Regions from separate parts of the Mycobacterium sp. NTMscope_MAC_12 genome, predicted to be linked through region 2. Evidence: riboswitches for the same ligand, from Rfam matches in the RefSeq annotation. Region 2 holds a riboswitch; the other holds the start of a gene.
What was found. A riboswitch is a leader RNA that binds a small molecule or an ion and turns the genes downstream of it on or off. The one in region 2 is predicted to bind magnesium.
Positions count from the first base shown of each region.

Region 1 (14,294 bases), 2.1 Mb from region 2:
GTGCTCACCGTGGCGGCGGCCCGGCAGCTGCTACCCGAGCGGTCGCTCACCGGCCTGCGCGACGACGCCATCGCGGCGTTCGTGTGGATGGCGAACTGGCGGTTCGTCGCCCAGAAGACCGACTACTTCACCCAGGGGGCGCCGCCGTCGCCGCTGCAGCACACCTGGTCGCTCGGGGTGGAGGAGCAGTACTACTTCGTCTGGCCGCTGCTGCTGATCGCGGTCGCGCTGGCGCTGGCCGCACGCGCGAGGCGCCGCTTCACCCGGGCCACCGTCGGCGGGGTGCGCTTCGCGACGTTTGTCATCGCCACCCTCGGGACGCTGGCGTCCGCGGCGCTCGCCATCGTCATGGCCTCCGACGGCACCCGCGACCGGATCTACTTCGGCACCGACACCCGCGCGCAGGCGCTGCTGGTCGGTGCGGCGGCCGCCGCCCTGCTGGTACGGGACTGGCAGTCGATGAACCGCGGCTGGTGCATGATCCGCACCCGGTGGGCGCGGCGCGCCGCCCGGATCCTGCCGCTGCTGGGTGTGGCGGGGCTGGCGGCGGCGACCCACTACGCCACCGGCGCCAGCGGCGAATTCCGCCACGGCCTGCTGATCGGCGTCGCGATCGCGGCCGTCCTCGTCATCGCCCCGGTCGGCCTGGAGCAGCGCGGCGTCGTCGCCCGCGCGCTCGCGTTGCCGCCGCTGGTGTGGCTCGGGACCATCTCGTATGGCATCTACCTGTGGCACTGGCCGATCTTCTTGGCGCTCAACGGCGAACGCACCGGGTGGGCCGGGCTGCCGCTGTTCGCCGCGCGGTGCGCCGCCACGGTGGCGGTGGCCGCGGCGTCGTATTGGGTGCTCGAGCAGCCCATCCGGCGCTGGCGCCCTTCGCGGGTGCCGCTGCTGCCGTTGGCGGCGGCGACCGTGGCCAGCGCCGCGGCGGTGACGCTGTTGGTGGTTCCGGTGGGAACCGGGCCGGGACTGCGTGAGGTGGGCCTGCCGCCCGGTGTCTCGGCGGTCGCGGCGGTCTCGCCGTCGCCGCCGGGAGAAAGCCGGCCCCGGGATCCCAATCGGCCGTTCACCGTCTCGGTGTTCGGTGATTCGATCGGGTGGACGTGGATGCACTACCTCCCGCCGACGCCGGGATTCGCCTTCCTCGACCACACCGTCATCGGGTGCAGCCTGGTGCGCGGCACGCCGTACCGGTATGTGGGTCAGACGCTGGAGCAGCGATCCGAGTGCGACGGCTGGCCGATTCGATGGGCGAGGCAGGTCAGCCAGGACCAGCCCGATGTCGCGCTGCTGATCATCGGCCGCTGGGAAACCGTGGATCGCGTCAACGAGGGCCAGTGGACCCACATCGGCGACCCGACCTTCGACGCCTACCTCAACGGCGAACTCGAGCGGGCGCTGACTATCGCCGGTTCCACCGGTGTGCGGGTGGTGGTCGCGACCGTGCCGTACAGCCGCGGCGGTGAGAAGCCGGACGGCCGGCTGTATCCCGAGGACCAGCCGGACCGGGTCAACCTGTGGAACACCATGTTGCGCAAGACCGTCAGCCATCACCCGAACGTCGCGATCCTCGACCTGAACAAGAAGCTGTGCCCCGACGGCGTCTACACCGCCAAGGTCGACGGCATCAAGGTGCGCAGCGACGGTGTGCACCTGACCCCGGAAGGGGTGAAGTGGCTGACGCCGTGGCTCGAGGAATCGCTGCGGTAGCGCCGCGCAGGCAATTCTCCTAAGTGCCTGTGCGGCAGCTGATCTCCATGCTGTCGCTGTCGCGAACCTGGAAGTTGAAGCTGACGTAGCCGTTGTCCTGGTCGCGCACCCGGTCGAGATACGGGGCCATGTCGGCCGAGCTGGCGTTGTCGGCGATGACCAACGCACCCGTGGACAGGCGGGGCTCGAGCAGCTCGATCACGGGCAGGTACAAGTCTTTCCAACCGTCGAGCAGCAGAAAATCGATCGCCCCGTCCAGGCTTTCCAGCGTGCTCAAGGCGTCGCCCTCCAGGATCGTGATCACATCGTCCAAGCCCGTCTCGGCGAAGGTCTGCTTCGCGGCGGCGATCTTGGTGGCGCTGAGCTCGGTGGTCACCACCCGGCCGCTCCCGTTGTCACGCACCGCGGCGGCCAGGTGAACGGCGGAAATCCCGAACGACATCCCGAATTCGACGACGGTCGCCGGGCGGGTGGCGCGGACCAGCGAATACAGCAGCCGGCCGGCTTCGGGCGTCACCGGGATGTAGAACTCGCTCATCGCGTCGGCGCGCTCCTGGGCGGTCATCGGCTGATCGAAGGTGCCACGCCGCTCGCGCAAGAGCGACATCTGGTTCTTCGACTCGGCGTACATGCGGTCGAGCGCCGATGCGACCCGCGGATCCTGCAGGGTTGTGGTCATGTCGCCGAGCGTAGCCCGGCGACGGTGAGCGCCGGAACGGCGCGAGTGAGGAGCGGGCGATCGAACCGGGCCCGGCGACGGTGAGCGCCGGAACGGCGCGAGTGAGGAGCGGGCGATCGAACCGAGGGCGGCGACGGTGAGCGCCGGAACGGCGCGAGTGAGGAGCGGGCAATCGAACCGAGGCAGCCCGGGTGGGCGCTGGGGGCGCGACGGCGGCGCCACGCTCAGCGCAAATGAGTTTGACGAGCCCGGGCCGCGGTGCCACTATGGACTCCGCAAGCACCTCGGTAGGTGAGGCGTCTGCATGGATACAGGCCACTGACCCCGAACGTCGAGAGACGCCCCGGGTCAGGACAGCTCTTCCCGGACCCAAGGGTTGAGCCCAAGTGGCTTCTGGACGACCATCGGCTCCGTCCGGATACGCCGTGCAGTGCCGAAGCTCCGACGAGAGGGGTGCGACCGGCGGCGTTGGTGCCGTCGGTCATTCGTGCCTCTCTCGTTCAGGTGAATGTGATGACACCCGCGTGTGTCCCGGCCGTGAGGAGGTGAGGGCGAGATGAGTCCCGGCGATAGTCCGCATCCAAAATTCGTTTTGTCCCGATCCGGCTCCGGCATTCCTTCCGCCGCCTGACCTTCCTTCCGGTCCTGCGCGGCTGACACGTTCCACGGACGGTGTCGACGCCGATCGGACCTCTGGCAGGAGAAGATCATGGCTTTTGTTGTTACGCACCGTTTTTCCGCCGCCCCCAGGGGACGCGGCCGGTCGATGCTGCGCGCGGGCCGGTTGCTGGCCGACAAGTTGCACCTGCGGGCCAACCTGACCCCCCAGGAGCGGGCCAACCTGTACGTTTCGCGGATGCCGATCGCCGTGGTCACCGCCTCGCTGGGCGGACACGTGTCGGGCCGCCCCGACAACCACTGGTGATCCGTTCCCCGCATCGGGCGCATCCGCATTCCTCACCGCGAGGTGAGAACGATTCGTACAGCGAGGATCAGATGACTTCGATCCACACCCGCGGCGGCCGCCGCAGCCTTATTTTCGGCCGCTCGGCCGCCGCGGTGGAGACCCCGCACGCCGAGGAGCAGGGGCCGACGGTGCTGGACACCGCGCACGTCGGCGACATCGTCGGCGCGTTCGGCCGCATCGGGCGCGACGGCACCGGGGGCACCACGAACGGCCGCTGGCGGCGGCTGAAGACACTGGCGGTCATCAGCGGTCCCGGCCTGATCGTGATGGTCGGCGACAACGACGCCGGTGGCGTCGCGACCTACGCCCAGGCCGGCCAGGACTACGGGATGGGCCTGCTGTGGACGCTGGCACTGATGATTCCGGTGCTGTACGTGAACCAGGAAATGGTGCTGCGGCTGGGCGCCGTCGCCCGGGTGGGTCACGCGCGCTTGATCTTCGAACGGTTCGGAAAGTTCTGGGGCGCCTTCAGCGTCGGTGACCTGTTGGTCTTGAACGCCCTGACGATCGTCACCGAATTCATCGGTGTGTCACTGGCTCTCGGTTTCCTGGGCTGCCCGAAGTTCGTCGCCGTCCCGGCCGCCGCGGTGCTGCTGTTCGCCGTCGTGGCCGGGGGGTCGTTTCGCCGCTGGGAGCGGTTGATGTTCCTGCTGATCGCGGTCAACGTGCTGATCATCCCGATGGTGCTGCTGGCGCACCCGGCCCCGAAAGCGACTGCGGCCGGCCTGATTCCGCAATTCCCCGGTGGGCTGAACTCGACCGTGCTGCTGCTGGTGGTCGCGATCGTGGGAACGACGGTCGCGCCGTGGCAGCTGTTCTTCCAGCAGTCCAACGTGGTCGACAAGCGCATCACCGCGCGCTGGATCCCTTACGGGCGAGCCGATTTGGTGATCGGGATCGTCGTGGTCATGGTCGGGGCGACGGCGTTGATGGCGGTGACGGCGTTCGGATTGGCGGGCACCGCCGATGCCGGCCACTTCACCGACGCGGGCGCGGTCGCCGCCGGGTTGTCCCGGCATCTGGGCGGCACGGTGGGGGCGCTGTTTGCGATCATCCTGCTCGACGCGTCGCTGATCGGCGCCAACGCCGTCGGCCTGGCGACCACCTATGCCGTCGGTGACGCCATGGGCAAGCGGCACTCGTTGCATTGGAAGATCAGCGAGGCGCCGGTGTTCTACGGTGGCTACGCGGCGCTGCTCGCGGTGTCGGCGGCCGTCTCGTTCAGCCCCGACCACATCCTGGGGCTGGTGACCCAGGGCGTGCAGGCGCTCGCCGGCGTGCTGCTCCCCTCGGCGACCGTCTTTCTGGTCTTGCTGTGCAATGACCGCGCGGTGCTGGGGCCGTGGGTGAACACGGTGCGGCAGAACATCATTGCGTGGAGCATCGTGTGGTGCCTGGTGCTGTTGTCGCTGGCGTTGACGGCGACGACGTTCTTCCCGGACCTGTCCACGGCCACCATCGAGATCGGGCTCGGTGTCGGCGCCGTGATCGGCATCGTCGGCGGTGCGGTGATGATCATCGTCGGCCGGCGGCATCGCAGCCTGGCCGAGGCGGAAGCCATCGTGCGCACCCTCGGAGGTGGTCTCGACCCCGAGCAGGTCGACGAACTCGACGACGCCGCATCGCTCACCCGCGCCGAACGGCGGGCCGTGCGCCGCCAGGACCGGGCCGGCTGGCAAACCCCGAACCTGGCCCTGCTCGACAGGCCGGCGATGTCGCCGTCGCGCCGGGCGGGGTTGCTCACGCTGCGCGGCTATCTCGTGGTGGCCGTCGCGTTCGTCATCATCAAAATCGTGCAGGCCGGGGTCATCGAGCCGGTCTCGTCATTGTGAGCCGGTAGGCAGCAGAACGATTTTCCCGTGGGTGTGCCGTTGCTCGAGTTCGGCGAACGCGTCGGCGACCCGGTCCAGCGGATAGGTTGCGGCGACGTCGAACTCGATGGCGCCGGAGACGATCAGGCCGGCCATTTCGGCGAGCACTTCGGGTGTCGAGGCGTCCATGCTGCCCTCGGTCTTGGCGCCCACCTCGTCGGCCTTCTGGAAGGCGATGATGGTGTCGATCCGCTGCGGCGCCACGCCGAGGTCCATGGCGAGCTGGACGTAGTCCGGGCCGAACAGATCGATGAACGCGTCGATTCCGTCCGGCGCCGCGTCGCGCAGCCGCTCGGCGAGCCCGTCACCGTAGGCGATCGGGACGACGCCGTGCGCGCGCAGCCAGTCGGCGTTGCCGGGGCCCGCGATGCCGAGGACGCGCGCCTCGCGGAGCACCAGAAGCTGCACCACCAGGCTGCCCACCCCGCCGGCGGCGGCCGACACGGCGACCGTCTCACCCGGTTGGGGCGCAACCGCACGCACCGCCGCGTACGCCGTCACGCCCGCCACGTAGAGCGAACCCGCTGCCTCCCAACCGAGTTGAGGAGGTTTGCGGATCAACTGGCCCACCGGAACGGCGACGTGGGTCGCGTGGCTGGAGCGGCGCAGGCTGAAACCCAAGACCTCGTCGCCGACCGCAAACTCGGTGACCCCGGGCGCCACCGCCGTCACGACGCCGGCGAGATCGCTGCCCTCCCCGGAGGGAAAGGTGGCCGGGAACCTCTCGTGCATCGCCCCGACCCGGATGCCGGCCTCGCCGGGGTTGATCCCGGCCGCGCGAACCTCGACGACGACCTCACCCGGCTCGGGCGTGGGCATGTCGATGTCCGCCACGTACAACACCTCACGGCCCCCGTAGCGGTCGAACCGTACGGCGCGCGCCGTTGCAGCGGTCATGCCGATCTCCTCACGCGAAGACACCCCTACCCACGCCAGCATAGGCACGCAAAGAGCTACCCATCGCCGGCCCGTTGGGCATATGTTCGTAACAACTCGAACACGGATGACGTGTGGAAGGGACATGCGTGGGGGTTGCTCGAATCGGCGTGGCGGGCGGGGCCTTGCGGCACGTGACCGCCATGACCGCGATCGTCGCGGTCGGCGCCGCGAGCGCGGGCTGCGGCGGTGCGGACGAATCCTCGTCGCCCTCAGTGACGGAGTCGAGCCCGTCCGCGTCCCCGACCGGCTCGAGCGCGGTCACCGGGCCGCCGCCGGGCCAACCCACCGATTACGGCTTTCTGCTGATCAAGCCGAGCGACGTGGGCTTGGGGCTCACCGCGCCCCAGTCGCCGATGCTCAACCCCAACAACGCGCCGGGGGTCGCGCAGCTGTTCGCCAACGCCGACAGCGGCCGCCGCCTGTGGGACACCATTGTGGTGACCGCCGATCCCTCGGCCGCCGCGGCCGAACTGGCCGGCAGCAAAAGCGATTACGCCGGCAAGGTGGTCGGCGACTGGCGGCCCCTCGCCGTGGGCGCCAACGGCTCAGCGATTTCGGGGGCCTCACCCGACAACTCCCAAGCCATGACGGTCCTGCTGTTCACCGAAGGCAAGGCGCTCGTCACCCTGGAATTCGACAGCGCACCCAACGACCCGTTCGACCCGGCCGCGGCCCTCGACATCGCGCGCAAGCAAGACGAAGCGATCAAGAGGGGATTGCCCGGCTAGGACAGCATGGGGGCTACACCAAACCCAGCAAGCGCAGGTCCGCGACATACTTGTCGATCAACTCCGCCGACAGATGCGGAATGTCCTCGTCCGCACCGATTTTGGCCGTCCGCACCGCATGGCGGAAGACGTCGGTGGGGGCGGGCGCACCACGCAGTGGCGTCTCGGGCTCCCGGTAGGCGTCCAGCAACGGCAACACCGAATGCTGGCGCTGCTTGTCCGGTAACGCGCGAAGCGCCGTGGTGAACCGGCCCAGCCATTCGTCGTAGTCCTCGATGCGCCGGATATCGTGCCCGGCGGCGATCAACCAGTCGACGAACACGTCCAGGGAAACGCCGTCGTCGTGCGGATTCATCACGTCATAGGAGCGGTACGCACCGGCAACATCGGCATCCTCGGCCGCCATCTGTTCGCCGAGCGTGGTGACCGCTTCGGCCACGAAGTCGGCGGGCAGCCCGTCGTAGTGGGCCACCGCCCGGTTTCCCTGCTCGTCGGGCCGATAGAACGACGACGGCGCGATGCCGGTGGTCAGCAGGCTGAATACCAAGCGGGTGAACGCATCTGGCACGTTCAGCTGCCCGGCATACCGGCTGTGCGCCAGGATCATGTCGGACCGGAAGACGGTGACCGGCAATCCGCACAGGTCGTGCGCCTCCCGCAGCAACACCTCGCCGGCCCACTTGCTGTTCGCGTAGCCGTTCGCGTAGGTGTCGTCGATCGGGCGTACCGCGCTGTCGGCGCGGATGTCGCCGTCCTCGGCGAACGCGCCGGGATCGACCGTCATGGCCACCGCGACCGTCGACAGGTACGTGACCGGCTTGATTCGCGTCGTGATCGCCAGCCGGATCAACTCGGCGGTGCCGGCGACGTTCGGGCCGAAGAGTTGGTCATACGGCAGCACGTGGTTGACGAGCGCGGCCGGGTGGACGATCAGATCCACGCTCTGCGCGAGGCGCTGCCAAGTCGCTTGGTCCAGGCCGAGATTCGGCTCACCGATATCACCGACGATGACCTCCAGGTGTTCGGCGGCCAGCGAGCGGAACCGCTCCAGCAACTGCGGGTCCCCGCTGTCGAAAACCGCCTCCAGCCGCTTGACTGCCGCCGCGGCGTCCGTGGCGCGGATGATGGAGATGAGCGTCCCGCCGGTCTCGGCGAGCCGCTCGAGCCATTCCAGGGCCAAGAAGCGGCCGAGGTAGCCGTTGGCGCCGGTCAGCAGGACCGTATGCGGTGTCCCGGCCGCGCGCGGCAGCGCCGGTGCCTCGGCCAGGGTGTTCGCGTCGATGAACTTGTCCAACGTGAGCTCCGCCGCGCGGACCTCGACGGCGCCCCGGCCGTGCACCGTCGCGAACGTGGGCCGCCGCGACGCCGATTTACGTTCGCTCTCAACATATTCCGCGATCAGACCCAGGTTGGTCGCGGGCCCGGTGATCATTCCCACGGGCACGTCGACGGCGAAGATGTCACGCAAGAGGTTGGAAAAGGTCAACGCCGACAGGGAATCGCCACCGAGTTCGATGAAGAGTGCGTCGGGCTCGGGCGGGCCGCCGGCCACACCCAGCAGCGCCTCGGCGGCCCGAGTGAGGGTGAAGATCACGGGGTGCTCGTCCGCCCCCTCGCGCAGCGCACGCAACTCGGTGACGCGGTTTTCGGCCAGGTCGGCGTAGAGCTGTTCGAGCCGATCGGCGTAGTGCTCTTTGAGTTTCGGCCGTAGCAGCTTGCCGACGCCCGACAGCAGGCCGTTGTCCTCGCTGAAGGGCTCGGTCTCGACAACAAAGTCGACCGGCACCTCGTAGGACTGCAGCTCGGCGAGTTGCGCCGACTGGCGCAGGGATTCGGCGAGCGCGGCCTTGAGGCCGTCGGGATCCCCGGCGAATCGCTCCGCGGCGTCGACGGTCGGCACGACGACGGCCAGCAGATAGGGGCGTTCGCTGTTGCCGTAGACGAAGATCTGGCGGACCAGCGGCGCGCTGGCGAACACGGCCTCCAGGCGGGCGACGGCGACGAATTCGCCCTGCGCCAACTTCAACACGTTGTTGCGGCGGTCGACGTAGGCCAGCCGGTCGGGTTCCAGCTCGGCCATCACATCGCCGGTGCGGTAGTAGCCGTCGGGATCGAACGCATTGGCGGTGACGTCCGGCCGTTTGAAATATCCCGGCGTGGCGGTCAGCGACTTCACCAGCAATTCGCCACGGGGATAAGGCTTGTCGGTGTGAAAGTAGCCCAGTTCGGGAACGTCGACGAGCTTGTAGTCGAGCACCGGGGGACGGGTCATGCGCCCGTCCTTGGTCACCATTCCTACCTCGGTCAGCCCGTAGCCGTCGAGAACGTGGACGTCCAAACTTGTTTCGATGAAGGCGCGCATCTCCGCGGCGAGCGGCGCCGTCCCGCAAAAGGCGGTCACGATGCGGCCGCCGAGGACCTGCTCACGCAGCTCGGCCCGCGCGCGGGCCTCGGCGGAGCCGGTATCGGCGCCCGCCGCCACGAGTCGATCGACGGCGCTCTGGTAGCGCTGGTAGAGCATTTCCGCCACCCGGGGCACCAGACCCATCTCGGTGGGGCGCACCAGGTTCCAGTCGTCGAACAACGTGGACAGGTCGCTTTCCGGGACGAAGTAACTGGTGCCGCCGGCCTGGAACGCCGTCGACAGCGGTATCCGGCCGCCGAGGTGATTCAGCGGCATGAAGTTGACGTTGAACACGGGCGTGTCCGCGAAATCGGGCATCAGCTCGTTGGTCCACACCTTGCACAGCATCTGCTCGGTGTACATGGCGCCCTTGGGTAATCCGGTGCTACCCGAGGTGTACATGATCATGGCCAGCCGCTGATCGGTGTCACCGGTGTACATGGGCTCGGGCGGTAGGGCGCGGCCGCGTTCGACGATCTCGTCGAAGGTCTCGATGGTCACCGCCATGCCCGCGGCCGCCAGCTTCTCCCGGGCCCGTTGCAGCGCTTCGCGTTGCTCGTCGACCTCGGGCTGGTAGTCGAAGACCACAAGGCGCCGCAACGATGAGCTTCCCGACGCCGCTTCGACGGCAAGGTCGAGATAACCGACGCCGGCGGCCAGTATCGATGGCTCGACCTCATCGACGATCGGGCGCAACCGTGAGGCGGTGGTGTTGTGTTGCAGCGGAACGGCAACCAATCCGAGGTAGGCGCAGACCAGATCGAGGGTCAGGTATTCCGCGCTGGCGAAACCGACTGTCGCGACGAAGTCCCCGGGCGACACGGGGTTCGCGGCGTCGTGCCGCCATGCGCCGGCGATCGCGCGAACGTTGGCCCACAGCTCGCGGTAGGTCATGGTGTCGAACCGGGGGAGCAACTCCGCGGTGGTCCGCCCGGTCGCCGGATCGGTGCTCGATGTCCGTGCCCGCCAGCCCAGTGCGGGCCGATCGGCGTAGCCCTCGACGAACAGCTCCAGGATCTGGGGCAGCCGGAGGCCCGGTTGGCGCGCCGCCCGCTGCAGCGAAAGATCGGGTTCGGCGTCGCGGAATTGTGCGTCGTTGGCGGCCAACTCGCGGATCCGTTCGGCTACCCGCTCCCGCGCCGGGCTGATCGGGCCTCTAGAGCTAACTTTCGTGCGCTGCGCCTCACCGGTCATGGCCCGCCTCTCGTTCAGATCCCTCGTCTACCGAGAACTCACCGCGGCGGGCGGGTCTTCCGTTCAACGCGTGTGACGACCGTCACACGTGGGGACCGGCGGGTGACGCTCAGGCCACGACCTGGATGGGGTCGCCGACGTTGACCTGGTTGAAGTACCACGAGGCGTTGTCGGGGCTGAGGTTGATGCACCCGTGGCTGACGTTGGCATAGCCCTGCGAATCGACCGACCACGGGGCCGAGTGCACGTAGACGCCGCTCCAGGTGACCCGTACGGCGTACTGGGCGGTGATCTTGTACCCCTCGGGGGAGCTGAGCGGAATGCCGATGGTGCGCGAGTCCATCACCACGCTGCGCTGCTTTTCCAGCGCCGTGAAGCTGCCGATCGGGGTGGGCCTGCTGGGCTTGCCCATCGACGCGGGCATGGTGCGCAGCACCTCTCCGTCCCTGCTGACGGTGAAGGTGTGCTTGGAGATGCTGGCGACACCGAGGAGCGCGTCACCGGTGTCGAAGCCGGTCGTCAGGGCCTGCACGCCCACCGAGACGTGCGTGTGCGGGGGCCAATACTGGTTGGGAACCCACTGCACGACCGTGTTCCGGACCCACTCGAAGTGCCCCGGTGTGCCGCTCGGCGACGTCACGTGGATCGACCGCTCGACGGCGGCGCGATCGGCCACCGGTGCGGTGAACGTGACCACGACGGGGTGCGCCACACCGACCACGGCGCCGTCAGCGGGCAAAATCGAGGCGACCTCGGGCGTGGGGTGCGGCGTCGGCACGGCGGCGCTGCCACGGGCCGCCGATCCCACCAGGCCCATGACCGTGATCGCGACCATAACAAATAGATAACGAACACCTCGACGCATAGCGTCCACCCTTCGAGATGGTGCGATCAACACACGGACATTCTACGGGTTACCCACGAATCACCGGTTTCAGCAAACAATGACAGCTCGGGCGGCCGCCGCGGTAACGAGGCGAACACCGATTGAGTTCGATTCGGTCGGCGGCGGAGCCGGCGACGCCGTTCATCCATTGCCGGCGGGCAGCACGCGCGCGAAAGTGCCACTGACACTGAGGTTCTCGTCGAAGGCGGGCGCCAGGATCCGCACGAGCGCTGTGTGCAGGCGATGGGATCATCCGCAGACGCGATCGCGCAGGTGCCGGCGCTTCCGAAAGTGCCGGGATCGTTGCGGCGGGCGCAGGCTTGGCGCGCAGGTCAACGGCGCGTTAGCCTCAGCGAGATCGGCGTCCCAAGCCCGAGCGAACCCCGAGGAGTGCGGGTGCTCTTCCGTCAGCTGGAGTACTTCGTTGCGGTCGCCTCCGAGCGCCACTTCGCCCGGGCGGCCGAGAAATGCTTCGTCTCCCAGCCCGCGCTCTCCGCCGCGATCGCCAAGCTGGAGCGGGAGCTGAACGTCACGCTGATCAACCGCGGCCACAGCTTCGAGGGCCTCACCCCGGAGGGGGAGCGGTTGGTGGTGTGGGCCAGGCGGATTCTCGCCGAGCACGACGCCTTCAAGGCGGAGGTCGACGCCGTGCGCTCGGGCATCACCGGGGCGCTTCGGCTGGGCACCGTGCCGACCGCGTCGACGACCGCGTCGCTGGTGCTCTCGGCGTTCTGCTCGGCGCATCCGCTGGTGAAGGTGCAGATCCTGTCCCGGCTGGCGGCGACCGAACTCTACCGACGCCTGCGCGAATTCGAACTCGACGCCGCCATCGTGCACGCGGCGCCCGACGAGGCTCACGACGTGAACCTGGTTCCGCTGTACCAGGAGCGCTACGTGCTGCTCGCACCCGCGGAGATGTTGGGAGCCGCTGCGACGACGATGACCTGGGCCCAGGCCGCGCAGCTGCCGTTGGCGTTGCTCACCCCCGACATGCGCGACCGCCAGATCATCGACAAGGCGTTCGCCGATCACGGCATCACCGTCAGCCCACAGGTGGAAACCGACTCGGTCGCTTCACTATTCGCTCAAGCCTCCGCCGGAAATTGGGCATCCATCGTGCCGCACACGTGGCTGTGGACCTCGCCGCTGGGCCCGGAGATCCGGGCGGTGGAAATGGTGGATCCGGTGCTCAAAGCCGACGTCGTGTTGGCGACCAGTTCGAGCGGACCCGGCTCGCCGATCGCGCGTGCGCTGGCGGCATCGGCCGCGGGGCTGGCGCTCAACGAGTTCTTCGACGCCCAGCTCCTGGGCGTCACCCGCCGCCGCTGACCGCGGCCGCGCGCGCCGGGTTCCGGTTGGCCAGATGTCCGCTTTCCACACCGGCCGCCGGGTCGAGCTCGCAGTCGATGACCGACGGCGCCCCGGAGCCGATCGCCTCGGACAGCGCCGCGCGCAGCTCACCGGGCGTGGCGACGTGATAACCCTTGCCGCCGAAGGCCTCCGCGATCAGTTCGTGGCGCGCCCGGGCGTTCAGCACGGTGGGGGCCGGGTCCAAGGGGTGCGCGGCGGCGGCGGGCGCGGCCTCGTCTCCGCGATAGACGCCGCCGTTGTTGAGGATGACGACGGTCACCGGCAGCCGGTAGCGGCAGATGGTCTCGATCTCCATGCCGCTGAAGCCGAATGCGCTGTCACCCTCGATCGCGACGACCGGCCCGCCGGTCTCGACGGCGGCGGCGATGGCATAGCCCATGCCGATCCCCATCACGCCCCAGGTTCCCGTGTCGAGCCGGTGCCGCGGCGATTCCATGTCGACGACGTTGCGGGCCAAATCGAGCGCATTGGCGCCCTCGTTGACGACGTACACGTCGCGGTTGTCCTGCAGCACAGCGCGAATCGCGCCGAGGGCGTTGTAAAACCGCATCGGGTGTGGGTCGTCGGCCAGGCGCTCGCGCATCTTGGCGTCGTTGCGTGCCTTGCGGTCGGCCAGCTCACCGGTCCATTCCGCCGGCGCGGCGATCGGTTGGGCGGCCACGGCGTCACACAGCGCCGACATCACCGAACCGATGTCGCCGACCAGCGGCGCGGAGATCGGCTGGTTGCTGTCGAATTCGGTCGGCTCGATGTCGACCTGCGCGAATTTGGTGTCTGCGGACCATTGCGGCGACTCCCCGTGGCCCAGAAGCCAATTCAACCGGGCGCCGATCAGCAGGACGGCGTCGGCGCGGGCGATCGCCAGCGACCGCGCGGTCGCCGCGGACTGCGGGTGGGAATCCGGCAACAGACCCTTGGCCATGGACATCGGCAGGAACGGAATCCCGGTGGCCTCGACGAACCGCCGAATCTCGTTGTCCGCCTGGGCGTATGCCGCGCCCTTACCGAGCACGATCAGCGGCCGTCGCGCCTGGGCCAGCAGCCCCAGTGCGCGATCCACCGCGTCGGGCGCCGGCAGCTGACGGGGCGCGGGGTCGACGACCCGCCAAATCGTCCCGGCGGCGGACGAGGCCTGAAGCGCCTGGCCCAGGACGTCGCCGGGGATATCCAGGTAGACACCGCCGGGACGCCCGGAGACCGCGGTGCGAATGGCGCGCGCGACGCCGCGACCGATGTCCTCGATCCGGTTGATCCGGTAAGCCGCCTTCGCGAACGGCCTTGCGGCGCTGAGCTGGTCGAGATCCTGGTAGTCGCCGCGCTGCAGATCCACCAGCGCGCGATTGCTCGAGCCGGAGATCTGGATCATCGGGAAGCAGTTCGTCGTGGCGTTCGCCAGCGCGGGCAAAGCGTTGAGGAAGCCGGGCCCGGACGTCGTGAGGCACACCCCGGGGCGGCGGGTCAGGAATCCGGCGGCCGCGGCGGCGTTGCCGGCCGAGGCCTCCTGCCGAAAGCCGATGTAGCGCATGCCCGACGCCTGCGCGGTCC
Region 1 covers NZ_CDRJYY010000001.1:5,181,848-5,196,141, reverse strand. The annotation lists gene AC0KS4_RS24145 (acyltransferase family protein) at 1-1,710, shown strand, start outside; gene AC0KS4_RS24140 (O-methyltransferase) at 1,730-2,389, opposite strand; M-box (ykoK) riboswitch at 2,666-2,849, shown strand; gene AC0KS4_RS24135 (hypothetical protein) at 3,099-3,314, shown strand; gene AC0KS4_RS24130 (NRAMP family divalent metal transporter) at 3,386-5,188, shown strand; gene AC0KS4_RS24125 (NADP-dependent oxidoreductase) at 5,180-6,124, opposite strand; gene AC0KS4_RS24120 (hypothetical protein) at 6,253-6,894, shown strand; gene car (carboxylic acid reductase) at 6,908-10,492, opposite strand; gene AC0KS4_RS24110 (L,D-transpeptidase) at 10,602-11,357, opposite strand; gene AC0KS4_RS24105 (LysR family transcriptional regulator) at 11,775-12,707, shown strand; gene oxc (oxalyl-CoA decarboxylase) at 12,691-14,294, opposite strand, start outside.
Region 1: linked by a shared signal. The riboswitch ahead of AC0KS4_RS24135 (hypothetical protein) and the one ahead of AC0KS4_RS14250 (Rv1535 family protein) in region 2 are both predicted to bind magnesium.

Region 2 (14,294 bases):
CCGGCGGCTGTCGTCGATCGACGTGCTCGGCGCCGACGAGCACGCCCGCCTCGACGCGATCGGCAACCGCGCGGCGCTGGATGGCCCGTCGCGCCCGCCGGTGTCCATCCCCGCGCTGTTCGCCGCCCAAGTCGCGCGTAGCCCCCAGGCGGTGGCGCTGACCGCCACGGACCGCTCGATGACCTACCGCGAACTCGACGTCTCCGCAAACCGACTGGCGCACTTGCTCCTTGAGCGGGGCGCCGGGCCGGGGCAGTGCGTGGCGGTGCTGATGGAACGCTCGGCCGCCGCGGTCACCGCGATCGTGGCGGTCCTGAAGACGGGGGCCGCCTACCTGCCGATCGACCCGGCGACACCGGACGCCCGGCTCGCGTTCATGCTGACCGACGCCGCACCGATCGCCGCCATCACCACCACGGACCTTCGAGACCGGCTGGACGGGTTCGACGGAGCGGTCATCGACGCCGACGAACCCGCCGTGCACACCCGGCCCGCCACCGCCCTCCCGGCCCCGGACCACGAGAACATCGCCTACGTCATCTACACCTCCGGCACGACCGGCACCCCCAAGGGCGTGGCGGTCACCCACCACAACGTCACCCAGCTGCTCGGCTCGTTGCGCGAGATTGTGGCGCCGGCGACATGGAGCCAGTGCCATTCGCTGGCCTTCGACTTCTCGGTGTGGGAGATCTTCGGCGCGCTGCTGGGCGGCGCGCGGCTGTTGATCGTGCCCGACGAGGTGGTGCGCTCGCCGGAAGACCTGCACGCCTTGCTGATTGCCGAGAACGTCAGCGTCCTGAGCCAGACCCCGTCGGCGTTCTCGGCGCTGCAGAGCGCGGACCGCGCCCAGTCGGGCCCACGGCTCAACGTCCAGACCCTCGTGTTCGGCGGCGAAGCGCTGATTCCGCAGCGGCTGGCGAAATGGCTCGACAACCATCCCGGACGCCCGCGCGTGATCAACATGTACGGCATCACCGAGACGACGGTGCACGCCTCCTACCGGGAAATCGTCGACAGCGACGTCGACGCGACCGCGAGCCCCATCGGAATGCCGTTGGCGCATCTGGGATTTTTCGTGCTGGACGCGTGGCTGCGGCCGGTGCCCGCCGGCGTGACGGGCGAGCTGTACATCGCCGGCTCCGGCGTGGCCGCGGGATACCTCGGCCGGGCCGGTCTTACGGCGTCGCGGTTCGTGGCCTGTCCGTTCGGCGCGGCCGGCGCGCGCATGTATCGCACCGGGGACCTGGTGCGTTGGAGCCCGGGCGGGCAGCTGCACTATCTCGGTCGCGCCGACGAACAGGTCAAGATCCGGGGCTACCGCATCGAGCTCGGCGAGATCCAGTCGGCGCTCACCGAATTGGACGGCGTCAAGCAGGCGGCGGTCGTCGCCCGCGAGGACCGGCCCGGCGACCGGCGGCTCGTCGGCTACGTCACCGGCACCGCCGACCCGGTCGACATCCGCGACCGGCTGACCGAGCGGCTGCCGGCCTACATGGTCCCGGCCACGGTGCTCGCCGTCGACGCAATGCCGTTGACGCCCAACGGGAAACTCGACACCCGCGCGCTGCCCGCGCCCGACTACTCGCGCTGGTCCCAGGGCTCCGATCAGTACCGCGCCCCGACCACCGCCGTCGAGCAGGCGCTGGCCGCCATCTACGCCCACGTCCTGGGCGTCGAGGGTGTCGGGATCGACGACTCCTTCTTCGACCTCGGTGGGGATTCACTGTCGGCCATGCGGCTGGTCGCGGAGGTCAACGCCGGCCTCGACGTCCACCTCGGCGTGCGAGCGTTGTTCGAAGCGCCCACCATTCGCCGATTGGCGGCACGCCTGGGTACCGACGGCGGCGGACGCGCACCGCTGGTGGCCGGCGAGCGGCCGGAGATGGTGCCCCTGTCGTTCGCCCAGTCACGGTTGTGGTTCATCGGCCAATTGCACGGGCCCTCACCAGTGCACAACATGGCGATCGCCTTGCGGCTCGACGGGCGCCTCGACGCCGAGGCGTTCGGCGCGGCGCTGGCCGACGTGATGGCCCGCCACGAGAGCCTGCGGACGATGTTCCCGGCGCGCGAGGGAATACCGCGGCAGCTGGTCGTCGGCGTGGACGAGGCCGATTGCGGCTGGCAGATCAGCGACGCGCGCGGGTGGTCGACTGCCCGGCTGGGCAACGCCGTCGAGACCCTGGTGGGTCACCGGTTCGACCTGGCCACCGAAATTCCGTTGCGGGCAATGCTTTTCCGGGTGAGCGAAGACGAACACCTACTGGTGGCCGTGGTGCACCACATCGCCGCCGACGGGTGGTCGCTCACCCCGCTGGTCCGCGACCTGGGGGAGGCCTACGCCAGCCGCTCGGCCGGGTGCGCCCCGGACTGGGCGCCGCTGCCGGTGCAGTACGTCGACTACACGCTGTGGCAGCGCGCTCAGTTCGGCGAACTCCAGGATCCGCACAGCCTGATCGCCGGGCAGGTGCGGTATTGGGAACACACCCTGGCGGGTATGCCCGAGCGGCTCGAATTGCCCACGGACCGGCCCTATCCGTTGGTGGCCGATTTCCGCGGCGCCAGCGTGGCCGTGGATTGGCCCGCGGAGTTGCAGCAGCGCGTGCGCGCGGTGGCCAACGCGCACAACGCGACGAGCTTCATGGTGGTGCAGGCCGCGCTGGCGGTGCTGCTGGCCAAGATCAGCGCGAGTTCCGATGTGGCCGTGGGCTTCCCGATCGCCGGGCGGCGTGACCCGGCCCTCGACGATGTCGTCGGCTTCTTCGTCAACACCCTGGTGCTGCGCGTCGACCTGGCCGGTGACCCCAGCATCGCCGAGGTGCTGGCCCACGTCCGCGCGCGCAGCCTGGCCGCCTACGAGCATCAGGACGTGCCGTTCGAGGTCCTCGTCGAACGGCTCAACCCCACCCGCAACCTCGCGCACCACCCGCTGGTGCAGGTCATGCTCGCCTGGCAGAACACCGACTCCGCCGACCTGAGCCTCGGCGATGTGCGCGTCACCCCGCTGCCGGTCGACACCCGCACCGCCCGCATGGATCTCGCGTGGTCGCTGGCCGAGCGCTGGAGCGCCGACGGCCGGCCCGAGGGGATCGGCGGCGCCGTGGAATTCCGCACCGACGTCTTCGACACCGAGACCATCGAAGCGCTGGTCACCCGCCTGCATCGCGTGCTGACGGCCATCACGGACGACCCCACCCGGCGGTTGTCGTCGATCGACGTGCTCGGCGCCGACGAGCACGCCCGCCTCGCTGCGATCGGCAACCGGGCGGCGCTGGATGGCCCGTCGCGCCCGGCGGTGTCGATCCCGGCGGTGTTCGCCGAGCACGTCGCGCGCACCCCCGAAGCGGTGGCCATCACCCACGGTGCGGATTCGTGGACCTACCGCGAACTCGACGAGGCCGCAAACCAGTTGGCGCACTTGTTGCTTGACCACGGAGCGGGGCCGGGGCAGTGCGTGGCGCTGCTCGCCGAGCGCTCGGCGCGGGCCGTCGTCGCGATCCTCGCGGTGCTCAAAACCGGGGCCGCGTACGTCCCGATCGACCCGGGCCTGCCCGCCGCCCGGATCGACTTCATGCTCGCCGACGCCGCACCGGCGGCGGTGATCACCACCGCCGAACACCGCTCGCGCCTCGACGATTTCGCCGTGCTCGTCATCGACCTCGATGACCCGGCGATCCAGCACCGGCCCACCACGCCGTTGCCGGCGCCGGCGCCGCACCACCTCGCCTACACGATCTACACCTCGGGCACCACCGGAGTCCCCAAGGGCGTGGCCGTCACCCATCGCAACGCCACGCAACTGTTCGCCTCCCTGGGCGCGTCCGGTCTGCCCGCGGGGCCCGGGCGGGTGTGGAGCCACTGCCATTCCCTGGCCTTCGACTTCTCGGTGTGGGAGATCTTCGGCGCGCTGCTGCACGGCGGGCGGGTGCTCGTCGTACCCGACGAGGTCGTGCGCTCCCCGAAAGACCTGCACGCCTTGCTCGTTGCCGAAGGCGTCGACATGCTGACCCAGACGCCGTCCGAGGTGGCGATGCTCTCACCGCGGGGCCTGGACTCGGCGGTGCTGGCGGTCGCGGGTGAGGCCTGCCCGGTCGAGGTGGTGCAGCGGTGGGCGTCCGGGCGGGTGATGGTCAACGTCTACGGCCCCACCGAGATCACGATCGTCGCGGCCGTCAGCGCCCCGCTCACACCGGGACCCGACGCGCCGCCGATCGGTTCGCCGGTGTCCGGGGCCGCGTTGTTCGTGCTCGACGGATGCCTGCAGCCGGTGCCTGCGGGCGTGGTCGGCGAGCTGTACGTGGCCGGTGGCGGCGTGTCGGCCGGCTACCTGGGCCGGCCCGGTTTGACCGCGTCGCGGTTTGTCGCGTGTCCGTTCGGTGGGGACGGGGCGCGCATGTATCGCACCGGGGACCTGGCGTGGTGGGGCTCCGACGGGCAGCTGCGCTACGTCGGTCGCGCCGACGAGCAGGTCAAGATCCGCGGGTATCGCATCGAACTCGGCGAAATCCAGGCCGCGCTGGCCGCACTGGACGGGGTCGAGCAGGCGCTGGTGATCGCCCGCGAGGACCGCCCCGGCGACAAACGGCTGGTCGGCTACATCACCGGCACCGCCAACCCCCCCGAGCTGCGCACCCAGCTGGCCGAGCGCCTGCCCGCCTACATGGTGCCGGCCGCGGTGGTCGTGCTCGACGCGCTGCCGCTGACGCCCGGCGGCAAACTCGACACCCGCGCCCTGCCCGCCCCCGACTACCAGGGCGGCGACGACTACCTCGCGCCGGCCACCGCGGTCGAGGAGATCCTGGCCTGGCTCTACGCCCAGGTGCTGGGTCTGGAGCGGGTAGGGGTGCAGGAGTCGTTCTTCGACCTGGGCGGGGATTCCCTGTCGGCCATGCGCCTGGTCGCCGCGATCTACAACGCCCTCGACATCCACCTGCCCGTCCGCGCCGTCTTCGAGGCGCCGTCGGTGCGCAGCCTGAGCCAGCAGCTCAACCGCGATCCCGGTGCGGCGGAAGGCCATCGGGCCGACTTCGCCTCGGTGCACGGCCGCGACGCCACCGAGGTGTACGCCTGCGACCTCACGCTGGACAAGTTCATCGACGCCCCGACGCTGGCCGCCGCGCCGGCGCTGCCGGGCCCGAGCTCCGAGGTGCGCACGGTCCTGTTGACCGGGGCCACCGGCTTCCTCGGTCGTTACCTGGTGCTGCAATGGCTCGAACGGCTGGAACTGGCCGACGGCAAGCTGATCTGCCTGGTGCGGGCCACCTCCGACGAGGACGCGCGGCGCCGGCTCGAGAGGACCTTCGACCCCCCGGGTTGTGCGGGCGACCCCGCCCTGCGGCGCTATTTCGACGAACTCGCCGCCGACCACCTCGAGGTCATCGCCGGCGACAAGGGCCAGGCCAACCTCGGCCTGGACGAACAGACGTGGCAGCGGCTGGCCGACACCGTCGACCTGATCGTCGACTCCGCGGCCGTGGTCAACGGCGTGCTGCCCTACAGCGAGCTGTTCGCCCCCAACGTCGCGGGCACCGCCGAGCTGATCCGGCTGGCGCTCACCACCAAACTCAAGCCGTACACGTATGTCTCGACGGCCAACGTGGGCGACCAGATCGAGCCGTCGGCGTTCACCGAGGACGCCGACGTCCGCGTCGCCGGCCCGATCCGCACGATCGACGGCAGCTACGGCAACGGCTACGGCAACAGCAAGTGGGCCGGCGAGGTGCTGCTGCGCGAGGCCCACGACCTGTGCGCGCTGCCCGTCGGGGTGTTTCGCTGCGACATGATCCTGGCCGACACCACCTACGCGGGCCAGCTCAACCTGTCGGACATGTTCACCCGGCTGCTGTTCAGCGTCGTCGCCAGCGGCGTCGCGCCGGCCTCGTTCTACAAGCTCGACTCCCGCGGCAACCGGCAACGCGCGCACTTCGACGCCCTGCCCGTCGAGTTCGTCGCCGAGTCGATCACCACGCTGGGCGCCCAGGTGGGCCGCGAATCCGCGGCGGGGTTCGAGACCTACCACGTGATGAACCCGCACGACGACGGCATCGGGCTCGACGAGTACGTCGACTGGGTGATCGAGGCCGGCTACCCGATCGAGCGGGTCGACGACTTCGGGGAGTGGCTGCACCGGATGGAAACCGCGCTGCGCGCCCTGCCGGAGCGCCAGCGCCACCAGTCGGTGCTGCAGCTGTTGCAGTTGCGCAACGCGCAGCACGTGCCGCCGGCCGACCCGGCGCGCGGCTGCCTGGGGCCGACCGAGCGCTTCCGGGCCGCGGTGCAGGAAGCCAAAATCGGCCCCGACAACGACATCCCGCACATCAGCGCGGCGGTGATCGTCAAATACGTGACCGACCTGCAGCTGCTCGGTCTGCTCTGAAACACCTTGGCCGGTAGCGTGTTTCGCTGCCGCGGCCCGAAGCCGTCGTCGCCGCCCGTCCCGCTGGCTACCATGACCGGTAGACCGCGACGGTCCCGCCGCAGGAGAGGAGTGCTCATCCGATGACAACAGCGCGCCTGCCCAAACTGCCACTGGACGAAGCCAAAGCCGCCGCGGACGAAGCGGCCGTCCCCAATTACATGGCCGAACTGAGCATCTTCCAAGTGCTGCTCAACCATCCGCCGCTGGCGCGCGCCATCAACGACCTGCTCGCCACCATGCTCTGGCACGGCGCCCTCGACGCGCGGCTGCGCGAGCTGGTGATCATGAGGATCGGCTGGCTGACCGCCTGCGACTACGAATGGACGCAGCACTGGCGCGTCGCGTCCCGGCTCGGCGTCCCGGGCGACGACCTGCTCGGCGTGCGAGAGTGGCGGAACCACTCGGGGTTTGGGCCCACCGAGCGGGCCGTGCTGGCGGCCACCGACGACGTGGTGCGCGACGGCGCGGTCAGCGCCGCGAGCTGGGCGGCATGCGAGCGCGAATTCAACGGCGACACAACGGTTCTCGTCGAACTTGTCACGGTCATCGGCGCGTGGCGCATGGTCTCGTCCATCCTGCAGAGCCTCGAGGTGCCGCTGGAGGAGGGTGTGTCGAGCTGGCCTCCGGACGGCCGCCCGCCCGGGTCGTAGGGCCGCCGCCCCGGCGTGAATTGCTCAGGGCCGTAAGCGATTGACTTATCAAGGGAGAACTCTTAGCGTCGGGCAATGAGAACCAGGGTCGCCGAGATGCTCGGTGTCGAATTCCCGATCTGCGCCTTCAGCCATTGCCGCGACGTGGTGGCCGCGGTGACGAATGCGGGCGGGTTCGGCGTCCTGGGTGCCACCGCGCACAGCCCGGCGCGGCTGCGCAGCGAGTTGACCTGGATCGAGGAGCAGACCGGCGGCAAGCCCTACGGGGTCGACCTGCTGCTGCCGCCCAAATACGTCGGCGCCGAGCGGGGCGGGATCGACCCCGCCCAGACCCGGACTCTGCTGCCCGACGAGCACCGCGCGTTCGTCGACAACCTGCTGGCCCGCTACGGGGTGACGGCGCCCGCCGGGGAAGCCCGCGCGTCCGCGGGCGGTTTGAACATCTCGCCCAAGAGCTACCAGCCGCTGCTCGACGTGGCCTTCGCGCACAACATCCGGCTGATCGCCAGCGCGCTCGGCCCGCCCCCGGCGGACCTCGTCGAACGCGCCCACGACCAGGACGTGCTGGTGGCCGCGTTGGCCGGCACCACCCGCCACGCGCAGCGGCATGCCGCCGCCGGCGTCGACCTGATCGTCGCGCAGGGCACCGAGGCCGGCGGCCACACCGGCGAGGTGGCGACCATGGTGCTGGTGCCGGAGGTCGTCGACGCCGTCGCGCCGGTGCCCGTGCTCGCCGCCGGCGGGATCGCCCGCGGCCGCCAGATTGCGGCGGCGCTGGCTTTGGGCGCCGAGGGCGTGTGGTGCGGGTCGGTCTGGCTGACCACTGAGGAGGCCGAGACGGTGCCCGTGGTCAAGGAGAAGTTCCTGGCCGCCACGTCCTCGGACACGGTGCGGTCGCGCTCGATGACCGGCAAGCCGGCGCGGATGCTGCGCACCGCCTGGACCGAGGAGTGGGACCGCCCGGAGAACCCGGACCCGCTGGGCATGCCGTTGCAGACCGCGCTGATCACCGAGCCGCAGGTGCGCATCAACTCCGCGGCCGCCCACGACGGCGCCAAGGCGCGTGAGCTGGCGACTTACTTCGTCGGGCAGGTGGTGGGCTCGCTCGATCGGGTCCGCCCGACGCGCTCGGTGGTACTCGACATGGTCGACGAGTTCATCGACACGATCGGCCGGCTCGACGGCCTGGTCGAGAAGTGACCCGGCCGGTCGGTAACGAATCGCGGACACGCTATCCAGGGATTTGACCGCGTCAGACCGCTCGTGCATTATCGGTCGGGTAAGCACCTCGTTAGGTGAGGCGTCTACACGAATACAGGCCACTGACCCCGAACGTCGAAAGACGCCCCGGGTCAGGACAGCTCCTCCCGGCTTAAGGGTTGAGCCCAGGTGGCTTCCGGTTTGGATTGTTTTCCAGCCAGGACACGTCGTGTGGTGCCGAAGCTCTGACGAGAGGGGTGCGGATCTCCGGCGGTCGTCGGATTCTGCTCCTTTTGCTGCGCCTAGATCGCATGCGACCCCGCATGCGTCGCGACCGCGAGGAGGTGAGGGACACATGAGTTCTAGCGATAGTCCGGATCGAAGTCCGAACCCTGTTTCGTCCCGATCCGTTCTCCGGCGCGACCTTCTCGGCTGAGTCGTCGCACACGCTAAGTGCTTATCCGCCAAGCGTTCTGAGATCGGAACCGACCCGGGACGGGACACGTCAGTCCTTTTTGGTCCCCGTTGGCATTCTCCTCTAGGAGTCGATCATGACCGCAGCTCTCTACGACGAAGTCGTCACCGTCGCGCCCGCCCGCACCCTGACGGTGGTTCCCGACGTCACCGAAATCCAGGTTCCCGAGCCCGTGGAAGAGCCGCGCCGCAGCGATTACCCGCTCTTCGGCCCGGGCGGCGACCCGCTGGTCAACGGGGCCTGCCGGTTGCTGAGCATTCCGCTGCGGCACGTGTACGCGGCGCTGTGGCGGGTGGGTGTGCTCGAGGTTCGGGCCTGACAGTCCGACCGCGAGACTGTAACTGCCGACGGGTTCACTCGGCGTTTGCGTCGGTAGTTGCAGTCTCGCGATAAGATTTACTGGCGTCGATCCGGCCATCACCGGGGAGCCTTCGGAAGAACAGCCGACCGGCTCAGTAGAACCGAACGGGTAGGCCCGTCACAGCCTTTTCAATGAGCGGCCGCGCGAAAGCGCGGCAAGCGGGGTGGTACCGCGGCGCTCGCGCAGCCAGCGCGTCGTCGTCCCCAGGCCTGAGACTGGCACAGGAGACGACGTTTGACCGAGCACACATACCCGAAGCCGGCCGGCGGGGCGCCCGACTTCCCGGCCCTCGAGCTCGAGGTGCTGGACTACTGGGCCCGCGACGACACCTTCCGCGCCAGCATCGCCCGCCGCGACGGCGCCGAAGAATATGTGTTCTACGACGGGCCGCCGTTCGCCAACGGCCTGCCGCATTACGGGCACCTGCTCACCGGTTACGTCAAGGACATCGTCCCGCGATACCGCACCATGCGCGGCTACAAGGTGGAGCGCCGGTTCGGCTGGGACACCCACGGCCTGCCGGCCGAACTCGAGGTCGAGCGCCAGTTGGGCATCACCGACAAGTCCCAGATCGATGACATGGGCATCGCCGCCTTCAACGACGCCTGCCGCGCCTCGGTGCTGCGCTACACCGACGAGTGGCGGGCCTACGTCACCCGCCAGGCGCGCTGGGTCGATTTCGACAACGACTACAAGACGCTGGACCTGCCGTATATGGAGTCGGTGATCTGGGCGTTCAAACAGCTCTGGGACAAAGGCCTGGCCTACGAGGGCTACCGGGTGTTGCCCTATTGCTGGCGCGACGAAACCCCACTGTCCAACCACGAATTGCGGATGGACGACGACGTCTACCAGAGCCGGCAGGACCCCGCGCTCACCGTCGGCTTCCGGGTGGTGGGCGGCGACCTGGACGGGGCTTTCTTGTTGGTCTGGACGACCACGCCGTGGACCCTGCCGTCCAACCTCGCCGTCGCGGTCAATCCCGACGTGACGTACGTCGAGGTGCGTTCCGAGGGCAGGCGTTTCGTGCTGGCCGAGGCCCGGCTGGCCGCCTACGCGCGCGAGCTGGGTAACGAGCCCGAGGTGCTCAGTACTTTTCGGGGTGCCGACCTGCTCGGCACGCGGTACCTGCCGCCGTTCCCGTATTTCTCGGACACCCCCAACGCATTTCGGGTCCTGCCGGGCGAGTTCGTCACCACCGAGGACGGCACCGGCATCGTGCACATGGCGCCGGCCTACGGCGAGGACGACATGGTCGTCGCGGACGCCGCCGGCATCGCCGCGGTCACCCCGGTCGATTCCAAGGGACGTTTCGACGCCACCGTCCCGGATTACCAGGGGCAGCACGTCTTTGACGCCAACCCGCACATCATCCGCGACCTGAAGAACGGCAGCGGTCCCGCCGCGGCCAACGGGGCGGTGCTGCTGCGCCACGAAACCTACGAGCACCCCTACCCGCACTGCTGGCGGTGCCGCAATCCGCTGATCTACCGGGCGGTGTCGTCGTGGTTCGTCGCCGTCACCGAATTCCGCGACCGCATGGTGGAACTCAACCAGCAGATCACCTGGTACCCCGAGCACGTCAAGGACGGCCAGTTCGGGAAGTGGCTGCAGGGCGCCCGCGACTGGTCGATCTCGCGAAACCGTTACTGGGGCACCCCGATTCCGGTGTGGAAGTCCGACGATCCCGCCTACCCTCGCATCGACGTGTACGGCAGCCTCGACGAGCTGGAGCGCGACTTCGGGGTGCGGCCCACCAACCTGCACCGGCCCTTCATCGACGAGCTGACGCGGCCCAATCCCGACGACCCGACCGGGCGTTCGGTGATGCGGCGTATTCCCGACGTGCTCGACGTGTGGTTCGACTCCGGGTCGATGCCCTACGCCCAGGTGCACTACCCGTTCGAGAACTCCGACTGGTTCGACACGCACTACCCGGGCGACTTCATCGTCGAGTACATCGGGCAGACCCGCGGCTGGTTCTACACGTTGCACGTGCTGGCCACCGCGCTGTTCGACCGGCCCTCCTTCAAAACCTGTGTGGCCCACGGCATCGTGCTGGGCTCCGACGGCCAGAAGATGAGCAAGTCGCTGCGCAACTATCCCGACGTGTCCGAGGTGTTCGACCGCGACGGCTCCGACGCCATGCGCTGGTTCCTGATGGCCTCGCCGATCCTGCGCGGCGGCAACCTCATCGTCACCGAGCAAGCCATCCGCGAGGGCGTGCGCCAGGTGCTGCTGCCGTTGTGGAACGCCTACAGCTTCCTCGCGCTCTACGCGCCGAAAGTCGGTACCTGGCGCACCGATTCGACCCAGGTGCTGGACCGCTACATCCTGGCCAAGCTCGCCGAACTGCGCGACGACCTGACCCGCGAGATGGACCGATGTGACATCTCGCGCGCCTGCGAGCAGCTGCGCCAATTCACCGAGGCGTTGACGAACTGGTATGTGCGACGGTCGCGTTCGCGGTTCTGGACCGAGGACGTCGACGCCATCGACACCCTGCACACCGTGCTGGAGGTGACGGCGCGGCTGGCCGCGCCGCTGCTGCCCTCGGTGACCGAGGTCGTCTGGCGCGGCCTAACTTCTGAGCGGTCGGTGCACCTGACCGATTGGCCGCAGGCGGGGGAGGTGCCTGCCGACCCGGACCTGGTCGCCGCGATGGATCAGGTTCGCGACGTGTGCTCGGCCGCCTCGTCGTTGCGCAAGGCCAAGAAGCTGCGGGTGCGGTTGCCGCTTCCGAAACTGACTGTGGCCGTGGAGAATCCGCATCGTCTGGAGCCGTTCGCCGACCTGATCGCCGACGAGCTCAACGTCAAGAGCGTCGAGCTGACCGACGCGATCGACACCTACGGCCGGTTCGAGCTCACCGTCAACGCGCGGGTGGCCGGGCCGCGGCTGGGCAAGGATGTGCAGGCCGCGATCAAGGCGGTCAAGGCGGGGGAGGGCGTCGTCAACGACGACGGCACCCTGACCGCCGGCCCCGCGGTGCTGCAGCCCGGCGAATACAGCTCGCGGCTGGTCGCCGCCGACCCGGAATTCACCGCGGCCCTGCCCGACGGCGCGGGCCTGGTGGTGCTGGACGGCACCGTCACACCGGAACTCGAAGCCGAGGGCTGGGCCAAGGATCGGATCCGCGAGTTGCAGGAGCTGCGCAAGTCGACGGGCTTGGATGTCTCCGATCGCATCAGCGTGGTGATGTCGGTGCCCGCCGAGCGCGCCGACTGGGCGCAGGCGCACCGCGACCTCATCGCGGGGGAGATACTCGCCACGAGTTTTCAATTTGCCGAGTCGGTACCGGACGCCGTCGCTATCGGCGACGGCGTGCGGGTGAGCATCGCCAAGGCCTGATCCTTTTGGCCCGCGAAACTGTATTCCACGACGCGTTTCGCGAAGAGGTGTCGGTAGTTGCAGTCTCGCGGCGTGTCAGGGGGCCGTGGCAGCCTCCGCCCATGGGCGAGGGGCAACTGTTTGTGGGCACAGAGGCGCTGAGCGCGGGCGCGTTGACGGAACGTGAGCTCCGACGCTCCTGCACCCGCGTCTACCGCAATGTGTACCAACGCCGCGGCAGCGAACTGACCGCCCGCGATCGCGCGATCGCGGCGTGGCTGTGGTCGGGGAAAGACGCGGTCGTGGCCGGCAACTCCGCGGCAGCACTGCTCGGCGCCGAGTGGATCGATGCCCACGCGCCCGCCGAGTTGGTGTGCGATCGCACGCGCCCCCCGTCGTTGATCATTACTCGTAACGACGTGCTGCGGCCAGAGGAGGTGACCGCGGTCGACGGCGTGCCGGTCACGTCGCCCGCCCGTACCGCGTTCGACCTTGGTCGTCGATCCGCGGGGTTGACGGTCGCGGTGATCCGAATGGATGCCCTGGCTCGCGCCACGGGTGTTGCCGCCAAGGGCGTGTACCCCCTGCTGAAGACCCACCGCGGCGCTCGCGGCATGAAGCAGCTGCGCCGAGCACTGCCGCTCATCGATGCCGGTGCCGAATCTCCACAAGAGACCAGGACAAGACTCGTGCTGGTGCACGGGGGCTTGCCGAGGCCGCAGACGCAGATCATCGTGCGCAACGTCTGGGGTGCGGTGCTGGCCAGGATCGACATGGGTTGGGAGGAGTGGCTCGTCGGGGTGGAATACGACGGCCCGCAGCACTGGACGGATGCGCGCATCCGCGCCAATGACATCGAGCGCACCGCCGAACTGGAGCGACGGGGATGGCGGCTGGTCCGCGTCGGCGCCGACTTGCTACGCCACCGGCCCGACGTCGTGGTGGAGCGGGCCCGGACCGCCCTGCTTTCCGCGGGCTGCCGCTTGTGACCGCGAGACTGTAGCTGGCGACGCGTTCCTCGAGAAGACCCGTCGCTAAGTCCAGGCTCGCGGCTCGCTCTGCCTTGGCCTCGCGGCGTCGGGCGGGCCCTAGCATCTGCAGGATGGGGTCGCGTTGGGTCTTGCACCTGGACATGGACGCGTTCTTCGCTTCCGTCGAGCAGCTCACCCGACCGACCCTGCGCGGTCGGCCGGTGCTGGTCGGCGGTTTGGGCGGGCGCGGCGTCGTGGCCGGCGCCAGCTACGAGGCCCGCGTGTTCGGCGCCCGGTCGGCCATGCCCATGCATCAGGCCCGCCGGCTGGTCGGCGCCGGCGCGGTGGTGTTGCCGCCGCGCGGCGTGGTGTACGGGGTGGCCAGCCGGCGGGTCTTCGACACCATTCGCGCCGTGGTGCCCGTCGTCGAGCAACTCTCCTTCGACGAGGGATTCGGCGAACCCGCGCAGCTGGCCGGGGCGTCCGCGGCCGACGTCGAGGCGTTCTGCGAGGACCTGCGCCGACGGGTTCGTGACCAGACCGGGCTGATCGCCTCGGTCGGCGCGGGCTCGGGCAAGCAGATCGCCAAGATCGCCTCAGGCCTGGCCAAGCCCGACGGGATCCGCGTGGTCCGCCGCGACGAAGAACGGCCGCTGCTCGGCGGATTGCCGGTGCGCCGACTGTGGGGGATCGGCCCGGTCGCCGAGGAGAAATTGCACCGCCTCGGCATCGAGACCATCGGGGAGCTGGCCGCGCTGACCGACGCCGAGGCGGCCAACATCCTGGGCGCCACCATCGGACCGGCGCTGCACCGGCTGGCCCTCGGCGTCGACGACCGCCCGGTAGCCGAGCGCGCCGAAGCCAAACAGATCAGCTCCGAGTCGACCTTCGC
Region 2 covers NZ_CDRJYY010000001.1:3,112,476-3,126,769, reverse strand. The annotation lists gene AC0KS4_RS14265 (non-ribosomal peptide synthetase) at 1-6,373, shown strand, start outside; gene AC0KS4_RS14260 (carboxymuconolactone decarboxylase family protein) at 6,496-7,065, shown strand; gene AC0KS4_RS14255 (NAD(P)H-dependent flavin oxidoreductase) at 7,141-8,265, shown strand; M-box (ykoK) riboswitch at 8,346-8,529, shown strand; gene AC0KS4_RS14250 (Rv1535 family protein) at 8,817-9,059, shown strand; gene ileS (isoleucine--tRNA ligase) at 9,336-12,452, shown strand; gene AC0KS4_RS14240 (DUF559 domain-containing protein) at 12,554-13,420, shown strand; gene AC0KS4_RS14235 (DNA polymerase IV) at 13,534-14,294, shown strand, end outside.